DNA from 4 places in the Streptomyces sp. NPDC020299 genome. Region 1 is predicted to be linked to each of the others. Evidence: riboswitches for the same ligand, from Rfam matches in the RefSeq annotation. Region 1 holds a riboswitch; each other region holds the start of a gene.
What was found. A riboswitch is a leader RNA that binds a small molecule or an ion and turns the genes downstream of it on or off. The one in region 1 is predicted to bind cobalamin.
Positions count from the first base shown of each region.

Region 1 (4,463 bases):
AACAGCGGTATTCATGTGCCGGGGCTCGACGGGCTCCGCGGTATGGCCGCACTGTATGTGGTCCTTTTTCATTGCTGGCTGCTGGCCTTTCCCGGGTTTCCCAGGAACTCGGGACCGTTCTGGCTGGGCTGGCTGATGTACGGGCGTCTCGCCGTCGTCTTCTTTCTCGTGCTGTCCGGTTTCTCGCTGGCTATTTCCCCGGCACGTCACGGGTGGCGACAGGGCGGTGTCGCACGGTTCCTGCGGCGTCGCGCCTGGCGAATCCTTCCGCCGTATTGGGCCGCACTCGCATTCAGCACGGTGGTCGGTTACTTTGTCGTGCCCGCCTCCCATCATGGGCCGCCGAACCTCAGAACAATCATCGTGTATGGGCTGGTGGCCCAGGATGTGTTCACGGCTCGCACGCCGAATGGTGCGTTCTGGTCGATCGCCGTGGAGGCGGAGCTCTATCTCGTCTTTCCCTTGCTGCTGTTCGTCCGGCGACGGCTGGGAGCGGTACTCCTGGTCACGGGCGTGACACTACTCGTGGCCCTGCGCGGGCTGTTGGCGGAAAACTCGTTACCCGTCGAGGGTGACAACTGGCTTGCCCCGAATCTCGCGCCCGTATTCGTTGCCGGTCTGGTCGGCGCGGGAATCATTGTCGCGCGGGAAAAGGTACGGCGCATGCCCTGGCATTGGTTCGCCGCTGTGGCCGTCATGCCGCTGATATTGCTCATAGTTGTCCAGGGATCGACCTGGACAATAAAGCACTACTTCTGGGTGGATCTCGCCGTCGCGCCCGCCATGACCATGTTTCTGGCGGCGATCGCCACCGGGCGTCCCGTCTCTGTGATGCGGCTTCTGGCCACGCGGCCCATGCGCGGCCTCGGCGACTTCTCGTACAGCCTTTACCTCATTCATCTGCCGATCGTCATGGTCATCGTTCGGAAAATCGCCCCGGATTACGTATCGGCCGGACTGCCCACGTTCTGTTTCACGGTGGTTCTGGGGCTGCCCGCTTCGATCCTGTCGGCCTGGCTGTTCGCAGAGCTCTTCGAGATGCCCTTCAAACGAAACCGATCCTGGAAGTCCATGCTCTCGGCGGCCCGCTCACGCCGGCACGGCTGACCCGCCTGACCCGCCTGCCCCGTGTGCGGCCGGCCGCGCGGCTCGAGAGGAAGATCACGCCGGGTGGTGCGGTCTTGGCCGTGTCCGCGTCACGCGGTACGGTCTGTCCGATATTGACGACGGCGAGACGGAAGCCGGTGGGAATCCGGCACGGTCGCGCCACTGTATGCCAGACGCCCTTCGGGGTGTCCGGCAAGTCAGACCCGTGGCCGTCGTCCTGTGCACCACCGAAATGGGACGCGAACTCCCGGAGGAGGTTCTGCCATGGCGCAGACCGTCGCCCAGCCGACAGCCACCACTCCCGCCGTGCCCGCCACGCTGCCGCTGAAGGCGATAGCCCCCTGGGCGGTCTTCTTCGGCATCCTGATGCTCGTCCTGCTGTACTTCGTCGGCGCCGAGCAGGGCGCCACCTCCGTGCTCAGCGGCACGGACGTCCACGAGTGGGTGCACGACGCCCGCCACCTGCTCGGCTTCCCCTGCCACTGACGCGAGGGACGCCGCACGCCCATGAATTCCGCAACGGTAAGAAATCTCCTCGTGCGGGGCATGCTCGCCGGCCTGGCCGCCGGCGTGCTCGCCCTGGTCGCCGCCTACCTTCTCGGTGAGCCGAGTGTCGACAAGGCGATCAGCTTCGAGGACGCCCACTCCCATGAGCACGAGATGGAGGTCGTCTCCCGCTCCCTGCAGTCCACGGCCGGGCTCGCCACCGGCGTCCTGGTCTACGGGGTCGCCTTCGGTGGCATCGCCGCGCTCGCGTACTGCTTCGCGCTGGGCCGGATCGGCCGCTTCGGCCCGCGTGCGACGGCGCTGCTGCTGTCCGGCTGCGCGCTGCTCGCCGTGTACGTCGTACCGTTCCTGAAGTACCCGGCCAACCCGCCGTCCGTCGGTGAGCCCGACACCATCGGCAAGCGGACCACCCTGTACTTCCTGATGATGGTGCTCAGCGTCCTTCTCGCGATCGGCGCCACCATACTGGGCAAGCGCCTGGCGCCCGGCCTGGGCACCTGGTGGGCGACGGTGGTCGCGGCGGCCGTGTTCGTCGTCGTGATCGGTCTGGCGTACGCGTTCCTGCCGGCGATCAACGAGGTGCCGAAGGACTTCCCGGCCACCCTGCTGTGGCGGTTCCGTCTGTCGGCCCTGGCCATCCAGACCGTCCTGTGGGGCGGATTCGGCCTGCTCTTCGGTGAGTTGGCCGAGCGGCAGCTGAATCCCAAGCCCGCGGCAGCCCCGTCGGGGCGGAGAGTTCCCGCCTCGAACTGAACGCTTCGGGATACGAGAGGGGGCCCTCGGAAACCTTCCGAGGGCCCCCTCTCGTGCAGGGCGGGACGCGCCCGTACGGCCTCAGCGCGCCGGGACGGTGTCCGACGCGGCCAGCGGCTGCCCGAGCCGCAGATTCCACCGTCCGGCCCGGCCACTGAGCTCCGTGGCCGTCAGCGGCGGTACGTCCAGCCGCCAGAAGGACGATGCGGGCAGGCCCAGTACATGAACGGCCGCGGCCCGTACGACTTCCGGCTCGACCACGGCGAGTGTACGGCCGTCCGTGTCCTGTGCGGCGTCCAGCCAGCGCCCGACCCGCTCGCACACGTCCCGCACCGACTCCCCACCGTGGGCTGCCCAGCCGGGGTCTGCGAGCCATTGGCCCACCGCCTCCGGCTCGGCAGCCGCCACCTCGTCAAGAGTGCTGCCCCGCCAGCGGCCCACGTCCAGACCCCGCAACTCCGGCGTCTGAACGGCCTCGAGACCGAGCGCCACCGCCGTCTCCCGACAGCGCACACTCGGAGACGCGGACACCCGGGCCGGCGCGGGCAACGACCCGGCCGCCGACCGGGCGCGGGCCGCCCCGACGCCGTCCAGCGAGTCGCCGTCGTAGAAGCGGGCCTGACGCAGCGACGGGCTCGTCGCGGCCGACACGAAGGTGACACGGCTCGTCACGTGGCTGCTCCTCCTGCGGTCGGCGTGGGACGCGGATCGCCCGCCCCGGCCGCGAACATAACAGGGAGGTGCCCCGTCGCGCGTCGCCGATCTGCGTCATACGGAAGCCACGACCTGGCCGGACATGACCTCGGGAGGGTTGGGGAGCAGCGGCGCGAGGTGGTCCCGTACGAAGACGGCCGCCCTCTTGATCGATTCGTCGGCCCCCGCCTCGTTCTCGAAGATGCTGGTGGAAACCATGACTCCGTTGCCGGCGTCGACCCAGTAGTAGGCCACGAGGCCGGGGATCTCACGGATGAGCGGGACGAAACCCTCGTTCACCCGGCGCCCCGCCTCGGCCGGATCGGTCACTCCTGAGTACCGTCTGACGGCTGCGTACATAGTTGATCTCCCTACGGTTCAGGTCATGTTGGACGGTCGATGCCGCGCATGGCGGCCTGGTCCGGACGGTGTGGCCCGGCCGGGTCAGAGGATGAGCAGCAGTGTGGCCACGGTGGTGAAGCCGGCGCACACGGCGAGCACCATGCCTACGCAGCGCCGCCGCAGCGCCCGGTAGCGGTGCTCGTACTCGGCGCGCAGCGACACGCACCGGGCCGCGACCCGTTCGAGATCCGTACGGGCGCGGTGCAGGCTGTCGGCGACGTACCGCCGTTCGACGTCCTCACGTTGCGCCGTCGTCAGCCACTCCAGGGGATGGGTGAACTCCCGCGCCCGCTGCTCCGCTTCCGCGATCCTGGCCTGCCACAGCAGGTATCCCTCCACCTCGTTGCCGAGGTCCCCGCCGGCTCCGGGCCGCGGCCGCGGCGGACCGCTCACCCGTGTCCTCGGTCGGTCGTGGCCCGGACTCCGCCGGCCTCCTGTTCCGACATCGCGATGTCGGGGTGGTGCAGGTCGAACGCCGGGGACTCGCTGCGGATCCGCGGCAGGGTGACGAAGTTGTGCCGCGGCGGCGGGCAGGAGGTCGCCCACTCGAGCGAACGGCCGTAGCCCCACGGGTCGTCGACGCCCACCCGCTTGCCGTACCTGGCCGTCTTCCACACGTTGTAGAGGAACGGCAGCATCGACAGGCCGAGCACGAACGAACCGATCGTCGAGACCGTGTTCAGGGTGGTGAAGCCGTCGGCCGCGAGGTAGTCGGCGTACCGGCGGGGCATGCCCTCGGCGCCCAGCCAGTGCTGGACCAGGAAGGTGGTGTGGAAGCCGACGAACAGCGTCCAGAAGGTGACCTTGCCGAGGCGTTCGTCCAGCATCCTGCCGGTGAACTTCGGCCACCAGAAGTGGAATCCGGCGAACATCGCGAACACGACCGTACCGAAGACGACGTAGTGGAAGTGGGCCACCACGAAGTAGGAGTCGGACACCTCGAAGTCCATCGGAGGCGAAGCCAGGATGACGCCGGTCAGACCACCGAAGAGGAACGTGAC
Region 1 is NZ_JBIRWL010000005.1:165,532-169,994, forward strand. It holds gene ACH45E_RS15105 (acyltransferase) at 16-1,107, shown strand; cobalamin riboswitch at 1,191-1,335, shown strand; gene ACH45E_RS15110 (CbtB-domain containing protein) at 1,372-1,593, shown strand; gene ACH45E_RS15115 (CbtA family protein) at 1,615-2,367, shown strand; gene ACH45E_RS15120 (histidine phosphatase family protein) at 2,449-3,039, opposite strand; gene ACH45E_RS15125 (hypothetical protein) at 3,136-3,420, opposite strand; gene ACH45E_RS15130 (cytochrome C oxidase subunit I) at 3,505-3,855, opposite strand; gene ctaD (cytochrome c oxidase subunit I) at 3,852-4,463, opposite strand, start outside.

Region 2 (4,463 bases), on a different contig from region 1:
CTGCGCCCAGTGGGGGAGCGGGACTTCGGGGAGGGTCACGAGCACGTGCGTGCCGGGGATGGGGGAGCCGAGCACCACCGCGAAGGTGAGGCGGACGAGGAGGACGGCGAGGGCGAGCTTGGCGAAGGCGCCGTAGGAACGGGCCCAGGGGGCGCTGCCGCGGTGGGTGGCCACGACGTATGCGGAAGCCGTGATCAGGAGGGCGAGGAGGAGGGGGTTGGTGGTGCGGGTGGCCGCGGTGCCCAGGCCTATGGACCACAGCCACCAGGCACCGGGGTGCAGGGCGGGGACGCTACGCGCGGCCACGGCGCCGAGCCCGCCATATCGCCGCCGCGCCCAGCAGCACGACGGCACCCACTCCCACCGGCAGGCCCACCGACGGGCCGTCCGACGTGCTGTGCGAGGGCTTGCTCCCGGCCCGTTCCTCGGCCGGCTTCCCCGCCGCCACCTGCTCCCCGCACCCCTTGCGCGGATACCCGTCGATCGCGCACAGCAGTGCGTTGGTGTCGTAGCGGAGCGGCCCGGCCACCGCGGCCAGCGCGTCCGCCGTCGTCCCGTCGCCGGAGACCGCCGCGCAGGCCGTCCGGCGGCCGGGCGGGGTTTCTCCGGAGGGGGCGTCGGCGGCCGTGCCGAAGTCGAGGACCAGGGCGATGCGCTTCCTGCCCTCCCGTGCGGGCACCTTGGCGCAGATCGCGTCGAAGTCCGCGGTGCCGCGTGGCCGCGTCGCACTGGCGGAGTCCTCGCTCACCGCGAAGCGGAAGCCCTGGACGTCGCCGTCGGCGGGACGCGCGGTGGACGGGCCCTGCGTGGCGTACGTCCAGTGGCCGCCGGTGCGCTCCCAGAAGGACCAGTAGCGGTAGCCGGTGGCCTGGGCCTGCCCGGCCGACACCACGCACAGGAGCGCGGCCAGGAGCGCGGCCAGGAGCGGCGCCCCGGCACGGCGGACGACGATCACGGCTGCTGCTTCCTGCGGCGGCCGCTGAGCAGGAAGCCGATGCCGATGCCGGCGACGAGGCCGGTGCCGACGATCCACCACACCTTCGTCCCCGAGTCGTGCTTCGCCGGCTTGGTCTCAGCGCCGGTCGCCCGTCCCGTTGCCGCCGTCTGCGGCGCCGGTCCGGTCGCGTCGAGCGCCCGCACCAGGTCCGTACCGCCGAAGTCGTGCGGGTCGGCGCCCATCGCGTGCGCGGCGAGGATCAGCTCGGCGTAGGCGGCGGGGCCGGACTGCTTCGCCCACTGCGCCGCGTGCTTCTCCAGCCAGGCGTACGGCCTTTGCGCCTGATCCGCCCAGCCCTGTGCGGCGAGGGCGACGACCGCGTCCGCGGTGTTGCCGTAGTCGGGCTGGTCCTTGGCGCCGGGGAGGCTGGAGGTGAGGTGGCCGGTGTCGTGCGTCTGGTCCGCCAGGTAGGCGGCGCCGTTGCGGGCGATCTGCTGCGGGGCGAGCGGCTTGTCGGAGTTGGCGCAGACGTAGCCCTCCTCCGGTGCCTTCCCGGCCGTCGTCACGAAGCCCTTGCCGAGCGAGCCCAGCACCCCGGCCGCCGTCGCGTCCGCGTTGGCCGCCAGTTTGCCCTTCTTGTCCGGCTGGTAGGCGAGGGCGCCGCCGCCGTCCTCGTCGCAGGGGATGGACCACTTGGCCAGCAGTTCGGCCGGGGTCCTGCCCTCGGTACGGAGCTGGAGGGGGTGCTCGCCGGCCGCCGCGAGGGCACCGATGACGACGGAGGTGGAGTTGGTGTCGCTGGGCGAGCCCGGCGTGTAACTCCAGCCGCCGTCCTCGTTCTGCATCGCCTTCAGCCAGACGGCGGCCTTGTGGACCTCCCCCTCGTGCTCGCCGAGCGCGTGCAGGGCCTGTACGGCGGCGGCCGTGCTGTTGGTGTCGGCCTGGGCGGAGGTCTTCGCGCACGACTTGGCGGGGTCCGGGCGGTAGGCGGCGAAGCCCCCGTCGGCGCACTGCTGCCCGACCAGCCAGTCGATGGCCTTCGCGGCGGGCCGGACACCGGCCGTGCGCTGGGCGAGCAGCGCGAGGGACTGCCGCCACACGCCGTCGTACTTCGGGTCCGTGCTGCCGTACAGCCCGGACGGGAGCGCCGTCGACGGGGAGGGCGACGGCGACGCGGCCGTGGCGGGCGCGGCTGCGGCTATGACGCCGACGGTGGCGAGAACCGCGGCGCTGCGGCGGACGTTCATGGTCGGCTACTGCCTCTCCCTGCGGGGGAGCACGGGCAGCACGGGGACACCCCGGGCGGCTCGGCTCCGTAGACCTCGACGGTGCCGCGCGCGGCGGGTTGCCGCGCACGTGAGCCGGTCAACGTCCGTACGGGGCAGTCCGGCTCACCGTCGTGACGGTTTACGGTTGCGGGTCAGCGCCGGAATTGCACCGGCTTCCCCCCGTACGGGTGTGATGACGCCCGGACACTGTACCCGGCGGTAGACAGCGGCTGGGAGGCGGCTGTGCGTCAGGGGAGTCAGGGGGCCGTGTGAGGTGGCTAGGGTCGCGTCATGCTGCCGACGGGGAGACCGCTGGGTTCCGGCCGGACGGCCGACGTGTACGAGATCGACGAGGCGTGGGTGCTGCGCCGCGACCGGGCGGGCCGGGGGGACGCCGCCGCGGACGGCGCGGTGATGGCGTACGTACGGGAGCACGGCTACCCGGTGCCCCGGGTGCGGCCGTCCGGCTCGCGCACCGACCTGGTGATGGAACGGCTGTCCGGACCGACCATGCTGGCCGCCCTCCTGGACGGCTCGCTGGGCGCGGCCGAGGCGGGCGCGGAACTCGCCCGGCTGCTGCGGCTGCTGCACGCCGTCCCCGCCCGGGACTCCGCCGCCCCCGGCGCCCGCGTCCTGCACCTGGACCTGCACCCCGACAACGTGATCCTCACCCCGGACGGTCCCCGGGTCATCGACTGGAGCAACGCCGAGGACGGGCCGCCCGGTCTCGACTGGGGCATGTCCGCGGTGATCCTCGCCGAGGTCGCCGTCGGCGGCGAAGCCCTCGCCGCCCCGGCCCGCGCGCTGCTCACCGCCTTGCTCGCCGCCCCGTCCGGCCTGACGGAGACGGGGCTGACCGAGGCGCGGCGGCGGCGCGCCGCCAATCCGACGATGAGCGCACGGGAGGTCGAACTCCTCGGGGAGGCCGTGGAGTTGGTACGGACGCTCATCCGCTGACGACCCGGGTTGTCCCGACCCCCGATGCCGCTCCCCCATAGGCGGCACCCGGGGCCGGGGCCGGGTGGCGTCATGATCCTGTCCCGCGCGAGCCTCAACTGTCAACGATTGCTGCCTAATTCAGCAGCTGTCATTGACATCACTTCTCGACCGGCGGGCGACCCGGTAGCCTCGCGTCAACTCAGCCACGAAACCGACGACATGCCCAGGGGGGACATCGGTGAGTGACGCCCACGCCCCGCTCGCCGGCCTGCTCGACCGGCTCGGGGAGCTGACCGAACGGCCGGGCCGGCTACCGGAGGTCCTGGACGTGGCCGGCCTCTCGTACCGCACCGGCATCCCCGCCGAGGTGGTCGCCCGACTGCTCGCGGGCGGCGCCGCCCCCGACACCGGGCTGGCCCAACGGGTGCGGCAGCGGCTCGACTTCATCCGCGAGACCCGGCGCAGACCGGACGGCAAGCGCTACTCGCTGGACGAGCTGGCCAGGATCGCGGGCACCAGCCGGCAGTGGCTGAGCGAGTGGCGCAAGAGCGGCATGCCGAGCCTGGAACACACCGACCGGCTGCGCAGGTTCTTCGGCCTCCCCGCCGGATACTTCACCGCGGACGAGCCGGAGGCCCTGTACGAGGCCCTCCTGCCGGTGCTCCAGAGCCTGGAGGCGCAGGCCGACCCGCTGCTGCGGCTGCGCGAGAGCGGACTGGTACGACTGGCCATGCGCGCCCCGCGGATGAACCCCCGTCAGCTCGCCACGCTCGCCGACCTGGCCGAGATGATCATCACATCCGAGGACACGGACCCGAGCGCCGGGAACACGGACACGGGTGCCGGGAACACGGACACGAGCGCGGACATCACGAAGGACCGTCAGTGAGCCGGAAAAGATCGCCGAAGCGCTTCCTCGCCCAGCTCGTCCGCGACACCGCCCGCACCCTGACCCCGCCGACCGGGCCCGAGGCGTTCCTGCACGCCGTGTGCGACACGCTCAGCCCGCGGCTGGACCGCCCCGTACGGCTCAAGTTCGTCGCCTTCCCGCCGGAGTTGGACGTCTCCGGGGTCACCTTCGCCAAGGACGACGAGTACATCGTCGTGGTCGAGGACCGCGCGCCCGGCGCGCACAAGTTCGTCATCGCGGGGCACGAGATCGGCCACATCTACTACCAGACCCTGGACGTCCACTACCCGGCCGGCCTGCCCGCCGCCGCGCGCCGGCTGCTGTCCCGGGCCGAGGAGGACATCCCCTGGGAGCGGGTGGTCGCCATGGCCACGCGGTCCCCGGCCGCCACGACCGCCGAGGCCGAGTG
Region 2 is NZ_JBIRWL010000004.1:471,265-475,727, reverse strand. It holds gene ACH45E_RS13595 (energy-coupling factor transporter transmembrane component T) at 1-306, opposite strand, end outside; gene ACH45E_RS13590 (SCO2322 family protein) at 293-955, opposite strand; gene ACH45E_RS13585 (prenyltransferase/squalene oxidase repeat-containing protein) at 952-2,184, opposite strand; cobalamin riboswitch at 2,297-2,426, opposite strand; gene ACH45E_RS13580 (phosphotransferase) at 2,497-3,162, shown strand; gene ACH45E_RS13575 (XRE family transcriptional regulator) at 3,383-4,033, shown strand; gene ACH45E_RS13570 (hypothetical protein) at 4,030-4,463, shown strand, end outside.
Region 2: another riboswitch for cobalamin. It lies ahead of ACH45E_RS13585 (prenyltransferase/squalene oxidase repeat-containing protein); the one in region 1 lies ahead of ACH45E_RS15110 (CbtB-domain containing protein).

Region 3 (4,463 bases), on a different contig from region 1:
GCCACCAGGGCGTCCGCCTTGCCGAGGATCTCGTACAGCCCCGCGTCCGCCCCGCGCAGCGAACCGCAGTAGACGGGCAGGGCGTTGGCGCCCCGCGCCTCGATCGCGTCGCACAGGGTGTCCACGAAGGCGGTGTTGCCGCTCAGTTCGTGGGCGCGGTAGAAGAGCACGCCGACGGTCGGGCGGCCGTCCTGGAGCGTACGGGAGCCGTGCACACCGTACTCGGGCATCTTCCGCGGCTCGACGAACCCCTCACCGGTCAGCAGCACGGTGTCGGACAGGAACCGGGCGAGCTCGGTCAGGTTCTCCGGGCCGCCCTCCACGAGGTACCTGAGCGCCTCGGCCACGACACCGGCGGGCACGGACGACTCGGCCATCAACTCGGCGTCGGGCACGGCCTCGCCGCCGAGCAGGACGGTCGGGACGCCCGAGGCCTTCAGCGTGGCGAGCCCGTCCTCCCAGGCGCGCTTGCCGCCGAGCAGCCGTACGACGGCGATGTCGGCGCCCGCGAGGAGCGACGGCAGCTCGCCCGCCACGTCCACCCGGGTCGGGTTGCCGATCCGGTACGACCCGCCGGAGGCCCGCGCCGCCAGCAGATCGGTGTCGGCGGTCGACAACAACAACACTGTGCTCATACGGGCGCTCCCGGTGGAATGAAGGACAGTCCTTGCGGCGCGCCCGACTCGATGAGCCGCCAGAGCGCGTCCGTGTCCGCGTGCTGTTCGATCAGATCGCCGAGCCGGTCGAGCTGCTCCTCGCGCAGCGCGGCGAACGACGTGTCGGGGGCCGGTACGAAGCGGCGGCCCGCGGCGGCCGCCACCTCGCGCAGGAAGGCCCGCCGGAAGCCGTCCGACTCCAGCGAACCGTGCCAGTGCGTGCCCCAGGTCTGGCCGACCCGGCAACCGTCCAGGAAGGGAATCCCGCCCGTCACTTCGGCGACCCCGTGATGGATCTCGTATCCTTCGACCGGCTCGCCGAGGGCTTCCCCGACAGGCCGGGTGAGGGTCTTCTCGCGGGCGAACCGCACGCGGACGGGAAGGACCCCGAGGCCGTGTACCTGCCCGGCGCGCGACTCGACCTCGTCCTCGATGTGCTCACCGAGGATCTGGAAGCCGCCGCAGATGCCGAGCACGGGCCGCTGTTCGGCGGCCCTGCGGACGAGCGCCTCGGCAAGCCCCCGCTCCCGCAGCCACTCCAGGGCCCGGACCGTGCCCCGCGTCCCCGGGATCACCACGAGGTCGGCGTCGGCCAGTTCCTCCGGCCGGTCCACGAACCGCACCACGACACCCGGTTCGGCGGCCAGCGCGTCCACGTCCGTGAAGTTGGACATCAGCGGGATCGCGCACACGGCGACCCGCAGCACGTCCTCGCCGACGGGCGGGGCGGTGTTCGACTCGCGGACCGTGCCCCGCAAAGACACCCGCAGTCCGTCCTCCTCGTCGATGCCGAGCCCGTGCCGGAAGGGCAGCACGCCGTACGTCCGCCGCCCGGTGAGCCCGAGCAGCATGTCGAGGCCGGGTTCCAGCAGGGAGACGTCGCCGCGGAACTTGTTGACGAGGAACCCGGCGACGAGTTCCTGGTCCTCGGGGGAGAGCAGGGCGACGGTCCCGAAGAAGGAGGCGAAGACGCCCCCGCGGTCGATGTCGCCGACGACGAGCACGGGCAGCCGCGCGTTCCTCGCGATCCCCATGTTCACGATGTCGGTCCGCCGCAGATTGATCTCGGCGGGCGAACCGGCGCCCTCACAGATCACCGCGTCATACGTGCCCCGCAACTCCTCCAGGCACTCCAGCACGGTCCCCAGCAGCCGCTGCTGGCGCCCCCCGTGGTAGCCACGGGCGCTCAGCTCGCCCACGGGCTTGCCCAGCAGCACCACTTGGCTGCTCTGTTCCCCACCGGGCTTGAGCAGCACGGGATTCATCAGCGCGGTCGGCTCGACCCGGCACGCCTGCGCCTGCATGGCCTGTGCCCGCCCGATCTCCGCGCCCTGGCGCGTCACGAACGAGTTGAGGGACATGTTCTGCGCCTTGAAGGGCGCGACCTTGACCCCCTGCCGCACCAGCCAGCGGCAGATCCCGGCCGTGACGACGCTCTTGCCCGCGTCGGAGGTGGTGCCGGCGACGAGGAGACCCCCGCTCATTTCCCACGTCCCTTCACGAGGATGCGCGCGGCGGCGGTGACGCCGAGCGCCAGGAGACCGACGCGCCTGGAGAGCCGTACGGCCCGGTCGATGTCGGGCACGGCGACGGCGCGTCCCTCCTGGTGGAGCACCGGCCGGTGCTCCACCCGCCCGCCGTACGAGAGCGTCCCGCCCAGCCGCACGCCGAGCGCCCCCGCGAACGACGCCTCCACGGGCCCGGCGTTGGGGCTCGGGTGCCGGTCCGCGTCGGCCCGCCAGGCCCGTACGGCACCGCGGCGGTCGTCCCCGGCCGCGGCGGCCAGTACGGCGGTCAACCGCGCCCCCGGCCAGCCCGCGAGGTCGTCCAGCCGGGCCGAGGCCCACCCGTACCGCCGGTATCGGGGCGACTTGTGCCCGACCATGGCGTCGAGGGTGTTGACGGCCCGGAAGCCCAGCAGACCCGGGACCCCGCCCACGGCTCCCCACACCAGGGCCCCCACCACCGCGTCGGAGGTGTTCTCGGCGACGGACTCCACCACGGCCCGGGCGATCCCGTCGGCGTCGAGCGCCTGCGGATCCCTTCCGCACAGGTGCGGCAGCCGCGCCCGGGCGGCCTCTACGTCCCCGGCCTCCAGGGCACGCCCGATGCCACGGGCCTCGCGGGCGAGGGAGGTTCCGCCCACGACGGCCCAGGTGGCGGCGGCGGTCAGCGCGACGGAGGCGGCACGGGAGGGACGTACGGCCGCGGCGGCGACGGCTCCCAGGCCGGCGGCACCGCCCACGCACACCGCGGTGTGCAGCGCGCCCCACCCCCGGTGGTCCCGCCACAGCACCCGCTCGACGGCACCGGCGGCCCGCCCGAACGCGGCCACCGGATGCCCGCGCCGCGGGTCACCGAGCAGATGGTCGCCGAGGAGGCCGGCGGCGGCGCCGTACGCGAAGACGCGATCGGCACGCATCGGCTCAGCCGGCCGTGGGGGCGGGCAGCGATCTGGTGCGGTACCTGAGAGCCTGCGCTCTCAAACGGCAGGCGAGCATGGCGATATGTCCTCACTCAGGGTGTCCGCGCCCTGGTTCGACGAGACCGGCGGTGGGAGTTCCTGGCTCCCGGGGCTACCTACCCCGGTGACAGTGGCGGGACCGCGCCGGATTCACACCGGCTTCCTCCCTTGCCGCCGTACATGGCTCCGGAAGTCCACCACGGCCCCGGAAGGGCCGTCAACTTGCCGTTGACCTGCACGGGGAGAGTGTGCTGAGGCCCACATCGAAGCCCGGGTGGTGGTGGGGCGGCATGCGAAAGGCTCCTTCCCGAAGACTTCGAAGTCTTCGGGAAGGAGCCTGTTCGAGGCCTGGGTCAGGCCTTGTGCATGATCAGGTAGATCCCGTAGGCCACCGCTGCCGCGCACGCCGCGAAGCACACGTACGCCCCGGTGACGGCCAGCGCCGCCGAGTCGCCCTGCGCGACGGCGCGTTCGCGTCGTGACAGGCCCTGGACGCCGAGGGTGAAGAGGGCCACCAGGCCGACGGTGACCGCGAGGCTGACGCCGAAGACGGAGCCGAGGGCTGCCCAGTCGATCTTCATAACAGAGGCTGCTTTCTTGGTGCCCGGGTGCCCGGGATCAGACGGCGGCGGCCGGCGGGGTCGCCGGGTCGGCGGCGACGGGTGCCGCAGGGGACGGGATCGTGGCCGACAGGTCCTCGGCCACCACACCCACCGGGGGCGGGGTGACGACGGCGATCGCGGTGGTGATCACGCCGGCCGGCTCCTCGGTCTCGTTGACGTTGCTCGCGTCGACCACCTCGCGGCGGGAGAGCTTCCAGATCGCGGCGCTGGAGGCCACGAGGAAGACCGCCACCAGCGCGGTGCCCCAGTCGCCGAGGTCGGTGACCGTCTCGGCGAGCGCGCCGACCAGCGCGGCGGCCGGGAGGGTCAGCGCCCAGGCGACGAACATCCGGGTCGCCGTGGACCAGCGGACCACTCCGCCCTTGCGGCCCAGGCCCGCGCCCATCACGGAGCCGGAGACGACATGGGTGGTGGAGAGGGAGAAGCCGAGGTGGGAGGAGGCGAGGATGGCGGTCGCGGCGCTGGTCTGGGCCGCGAAGCCCTGCCGCGGCTCCAGTTCGGTCAGGCCCTTGCCCATGGTGCGGATGATGCGCCAGCCGCCGATGTAGGTGCCGAGCGCGATGGCCATGCCCGCGGAGAGGATCACCCAGGTGGGAGGGTTGGAGCCGGGGGCGATGGAACCGCCGGCGATCAGCGCGAGGGTGATGATGCCCATCGTCTTCTGCGCGTCGTTGGTGCCGTGGGCGAGGGAGACCAGACCGGCCGAGGCGATCTGGCCGG
Region 3 is NZ_JBIRWL010000030.1:59,208-63,670, reverse strand. It holds gene cobN (cobaltochelatase subunit CobN) at 1-635, opposite strand, end outside; gene ACH45E_RS42830 (cobyric acid synthase) at 632-2,140, opposite strand; gene ACH45E_RS42825 (cobalamin biosynthesis protein) at 2,137-3,078, opposite strand; cobalamin riboswitch at 3,194-3,334, opposite strand; gene ACH45E_RS42820 (hypothetical protein) at 3,474-3,701, opposite strand; gene ACH45E_RS42815 (inorganic phosphate transporter) at 3,739-4,463, opposite strand, start outside.
Region 3: another riboswitch for cobalamin. It lies ahead of ACH45E_RS42825 (cobalamin biosynthesis protein); the one in region 1 lies ahead of ACH45E_RS15110 (CbtB-domain containing protein).

Region 4 (4,463 bases), on a different contig from region 1:
GATGCCGGGTGCCCGGCCGCCGGAGAGCAGCCAGGCGTCGGCGTCCGTGCCTGGCGGGAGCATCAGGCGGGAGGTGTGGCGTACGACGTCGTGGTTGGACAGGACCCAGGTGGCCGAGGCCCCTGCCGTGCGGGCCGTGTCCAGTGAGCCGGTGATGACGCGGCGCAGCTCGTCCGCTTCCCAACCCGCCTGTAGATACTCGAAGTTGAACGCCTGACCCAGTTCGTCCGGGCGGGCGTACAGGGCGCGTCGGGCATCCGGGACCCAGGCCTCGGCGACCGCCGTGCGGGGCGGGGAGTAGGCGTCGAAGATCTTGCGCCAGTCGCGGTAGATCTCGTGGACCTCGTCGCGGTCCCAGTACGGGTGGCTTCCCGGCGGTACGTGTTCCAGGGCCTCCTCCCCGGTCGGGTCGAGGTCGCCGACGTCGCGCAGCGGCTCGGTGAGGTCCTTGGCCAGGCCGTGGGCGACGTCGACACGGAATCCGTCGACACTCCGGTCGGACCAGAAGCGCAGGGTGGTGCGGAAGTCGGCGCGCACCTCCTCGTTGTCCCAGTTGAGGTCGGGCTGCTCGGCGGCGAACAGATGGAGGTACCACTGTCCGTCGGGAACCCGCTGCCAGGCGCTGCCGCCGAACACCGACTGCCAGTCGGTGGGCGGGAGTTCGCCGCGCTCGCCGCGCCCGGCGCGGAAGACGTAGCGGTCGCGGGCGGCGGAACCGGGCCCGGCGCGCAGCGCCTCCTGGAACCACGGGTGCCGGTGCGAGGTGTGGTTGGGGACGATGTCGACGACGACCTTCAGCCCCAGCCGGTGGGCCTCGGCGACCATGGCGTCGAAGTCGTCCAGCGTGCCGAGACGGGGGTCGACGTCCCGGTGGTCGGCGATGTCGTAGCCGCCGTCGGCGAGTTCGGAAGGATAGAAGGGGCTCAGCCACAGGGCGTCGACGCCCAGCGCGGCCACATGGTGCAGGCGCTCGGCGATGCCCCGGATGTCACCGAGCCCGTCGCCGTCGGCGTCGGCGAAGCTGCGGGGATAGACCTGGTAGATGACGGCCTGGCGCCACCAGTCGGGATTCCTGGACGAAAGGTCGGTCACGGCGGCTCCCTCGGAAAGGACGACGGGGAGAGCCTGTCCACATTGCCGGGAAAGCGAACCCTCACACTCCACGGAGTAGATCATTCCGGGCACATGCCCGCCGGGGGCGCTGCGGTGCTCCTCGCGGGTGGCACGGCCATCGTCCTCGCGACGCACCGGTCAGCCTCCGTCGACCGCGCAGTGCCCGAGCAAGTGACATCCACCGGCACGCCGATCCCATCCGCCTCCGAGTCGACCCCACCCCCGACGCCCGACGCTCGCGGCAGCGCCTCCGGCAGCCTCGCCGGAGGCGAGACGCGGCCATCGTCGTCGCGACTCGCCGGTCAGCCTCCGTCGGCCGCGCAGTGGCTGAGCAGGCTCTGAACCTCCGCGTCCACCACCCGGTACCTGACCACCCGCCCTTCCTTCTCCCCCGCCACGACCCCCGCGGCCCGCAGCAGCCTGAGCGCCTGCGACACCGCGGGGTCGTTCATTCCCGTCGCGATCGCCAGATCGGACACGGCGAGCGGGCCGGTGCGGTGCAGGGCGAGCAGCAGAGCGAGCCGCTTGGCGTCGGCGAGCAGCGAGAAGCGGTCGGCCCAGGCGCGCACATGGCCGGGTTCGCCGATCGCGGCGATGGCGTCGCACACCCGGTGACCGTCGATGGTGCGACGGTCCGCGCGGTCGGCAGGCACGAGATGCATACCGTCATATTCGCAGGCGCGGTTCTGTGATCTTCAATACCTGCGCAGGTACGCAGCTTTGCAGACAACTGCCCACCCCCCTACGGTGGGCGGGCCGTGGTGTTCGGGAAGTCGATGCGATGTCGACGCGGCCCTCGCCACTGTGATCGGGGAGTTCCCGTCCCGTCCGGCACCCGCCGGGCCACTGGTCGTACGACCGGGAAGGCAGGGACGGAGGACGTCATACCCGTAAGCCAGGAGACCGGCCACGGCAGCTCACGAAGTGATCCACGAGGTGCTGGAGCGTGAACCGGATGACCCTGCCCGAGACCCGGCCCGAGACCAAGGCCGCCTCCTTCCGCTGGCGGCGCGAGGACACCGTCAAGACCGCCGGGCTGATGGGTGTGATCGCCGCCCTCCACGTCGTCGCCTTCGGCATCCTGTTCCTCCTCGTCGCCCCCGGTCACTACGAGGTCGGCTCCAATGCCTTCGGCATCGGGCTCGGCGTCACCGCCTACACCCTCGGCATGCGGCACGCCTTCGACGCCGACCACATCGCCGCGATCGACAACACCACCCGCAAACTGATGGCGGACGGCAAGCGGCCGGTGTCGGTGGGCTTCTGGTTCGCGCTCGGGCACTCCAGCGTCGTGGTCCTGCTTGCCGCGATGATCGCCGGCGGCACACAGCTGGCGGGCCGGGTGATGAACGAGAACTCCCGTACCCACCAGGTGCTGGGCGTCATGGGTACGACGGTCTCGGCCACGTTCCTCTATCTCGTGGCCGCGCTCAACCTGGTCGCCCTCTTCGGCATCCTGCGCGTCTTCCGGGCGATGCGGGCGGGTTCGTACGACGAGCAGGAGCTCGAACAGCACCTCGACTCCCGGGGCTTCATGAACCGCGTCCTCGGCCGCCTCACCAGGTCCATCACCCGCCCGGGCCAGATGTTCCCGCTGGGCTTCCTCTTCGGCCTCGGCTTCGACACGGCGACCGAGGTCACGCTGATGGTGATGGCCGGCTCGGGCGCGGCGGCGGGCCTGCCCTGGTACGCGATCCTCTGCCTCCCCCTCCTCTTCGCCGCCGGGATGAGCCTGTTCGACACCCTCGACGGCACGTTCATGAACTTCGCCTACCAGTGGGCGTTCTCGAACCCGGTGCGCAAGGTGTTCTACAACCTCACCATCACCGGCCTGTCCATCGCCGTCGCCTTCGTCATCGCCACGATGGAACTCCTCGGCCTCGAACTCGGCAACGTCGGCTATCTCATCGTCGGCCTGTTCGTGGTGGTGTGGGCGGCGGCGGTGGCGTACTGGAAGGTGGCGAGGGTCGAGGAACGCTGGACGCCTCAGCCCCAGACCGAGACCCCGGCCCCCGCCACGACCGACCAGTAAGCCCGCCGCTCCGCCTACGGCCGCTCGACCGTCTCCAGGTACAGCTTCACGAACCGGTCGACGTCCACGTCCAACGCCACGTCCACCAGGGCCTGTTCACGGACGCCCTCGTGGATCTCGGACTCGCCAGGCCGGGGCCGGCGGTCGACGATCGTCTGCCCCCGGCCCGGACCGGGCGCGAGACAGACCTCGACGGGCAGCAGCCGGGTGGTGATGCCCTCCGGGTCGGCGACCGCGCAGACCGCGCCCGCGTCACCCAGGCCGCCCGCCGCCTCGGCCTCGGGGGAGCCGCCCTGTGTGGCCGGCCGGTGCGCGAGCAGCTCGCCGGCCAGCCGGGTGCCGGGCTCGGCACTCGCCCGCAGCCGTCGTACGTGGACGCCGGGGACGACGACCCGCTGGAAGACGTCCAGCCCGTACATGGTGATCGGCACACCCGCGGTGAGCAGGACCGCCGCCGCCTCCGGATCGTGCCAGACGTTGAACTCGGCGACGGGCGTGGCGTTCCCGGTGGCCACCGCGCCGCCCATGAACACGATCCGCTCGATGTTGCCGGTCACCTCCGGATGGGTGCGCAGCAGCAGCGCGATGTTCGTGAGCGGGGCCGTCGGGATCAGGGTGACCGGACGGGGCGAGGCGAGGATCTCGCGGCGCAGCAGCGTCACCGCGTCCACGGCGGCCGGGGCCCGGGTGGGCGCGGGCAGCCCCAGGTCGCCCATACCGTCGTGCCCGTGCACGTGCCGGGCCGAGCGGGACGGCTCGATCAGCGGCCGCTCGGCACCCCGGGCCACCGGAACGTCCGGCGCGCCCGCCTGCTCCAGCACGGTCAGCGTGTTGCGGACCACCCCGTCGACGTCCGTGTTCCCGGCCACGCACGTCACCGCGCGCAGCTCCAGGTCCGGGTGGCGGACGGCGAACAGCAGGGCGAGGGCGTCGTCGACACCGGTGTCGCAGTCGATGATCACGGGAATGGGCTGACCGGTCACGGCGGACTCCTTCCGTTCGTACCCGACCCTAGGACAGGTCTGGGACGGCCCCCTATGTCACCAGGTCACTCCCACAGTCCGGTACCGCGCGCCGCCACCCGGTCGCCGATCCGCCGCAGCAGGTCCTCGACCGGTAGAGCCCCGGGCCGCCGGCCGTCCCGCAGCCGTACGGCGGCCAGGCCCGCGCCGGCCTCCCGGTCGCCGATCACCACCTGGTACGGCACCAGGCGCCCCGCGCGGATCCGGGCGCCCAGGGTGCCCTGCCCGGGACCGGAGAGTTCGGCCCGCAGGCCCCGCGCGGCGGCCTCCCGCACCACCGCCTCCGCCTGCTCCGC
Region 4 is NZ_JBIRWL010000003.1:379,751-384,213, reverse strand. It holds gene ACH45E_RS09640 (glycoside hydrolase family 13 protein) at 1-1,092, opposite strand, end outside; gene ACH45E_RS09635 (metalloregulator ArsR/SmtB family transcription factor) at 1,416-1,775, opposite strand; cobalamin riboswitch at 1,856-2,040, shown strand; gene ACH45E_RS09630 (HoxN/HupN/NixA family nickel/cobalt transporter) at 2,069-3,145, shown strand; gene ACH45E_RS09625 (nucleoside hydrolase) at 3,160-4,128, opposite strand; gene thrS (threonine--tRNA ligase) at 4,194-4,463, opposite strand, start outside.
Region 4: another riboswitch for cobalamin. It lies ahead of ACH45E_RS09630 (HoxN/HupN/NixA family nickel/cobalt transporter); the one in region 1 lies ahead of ACH45E_RS15110 (CbtB-domain containing protein).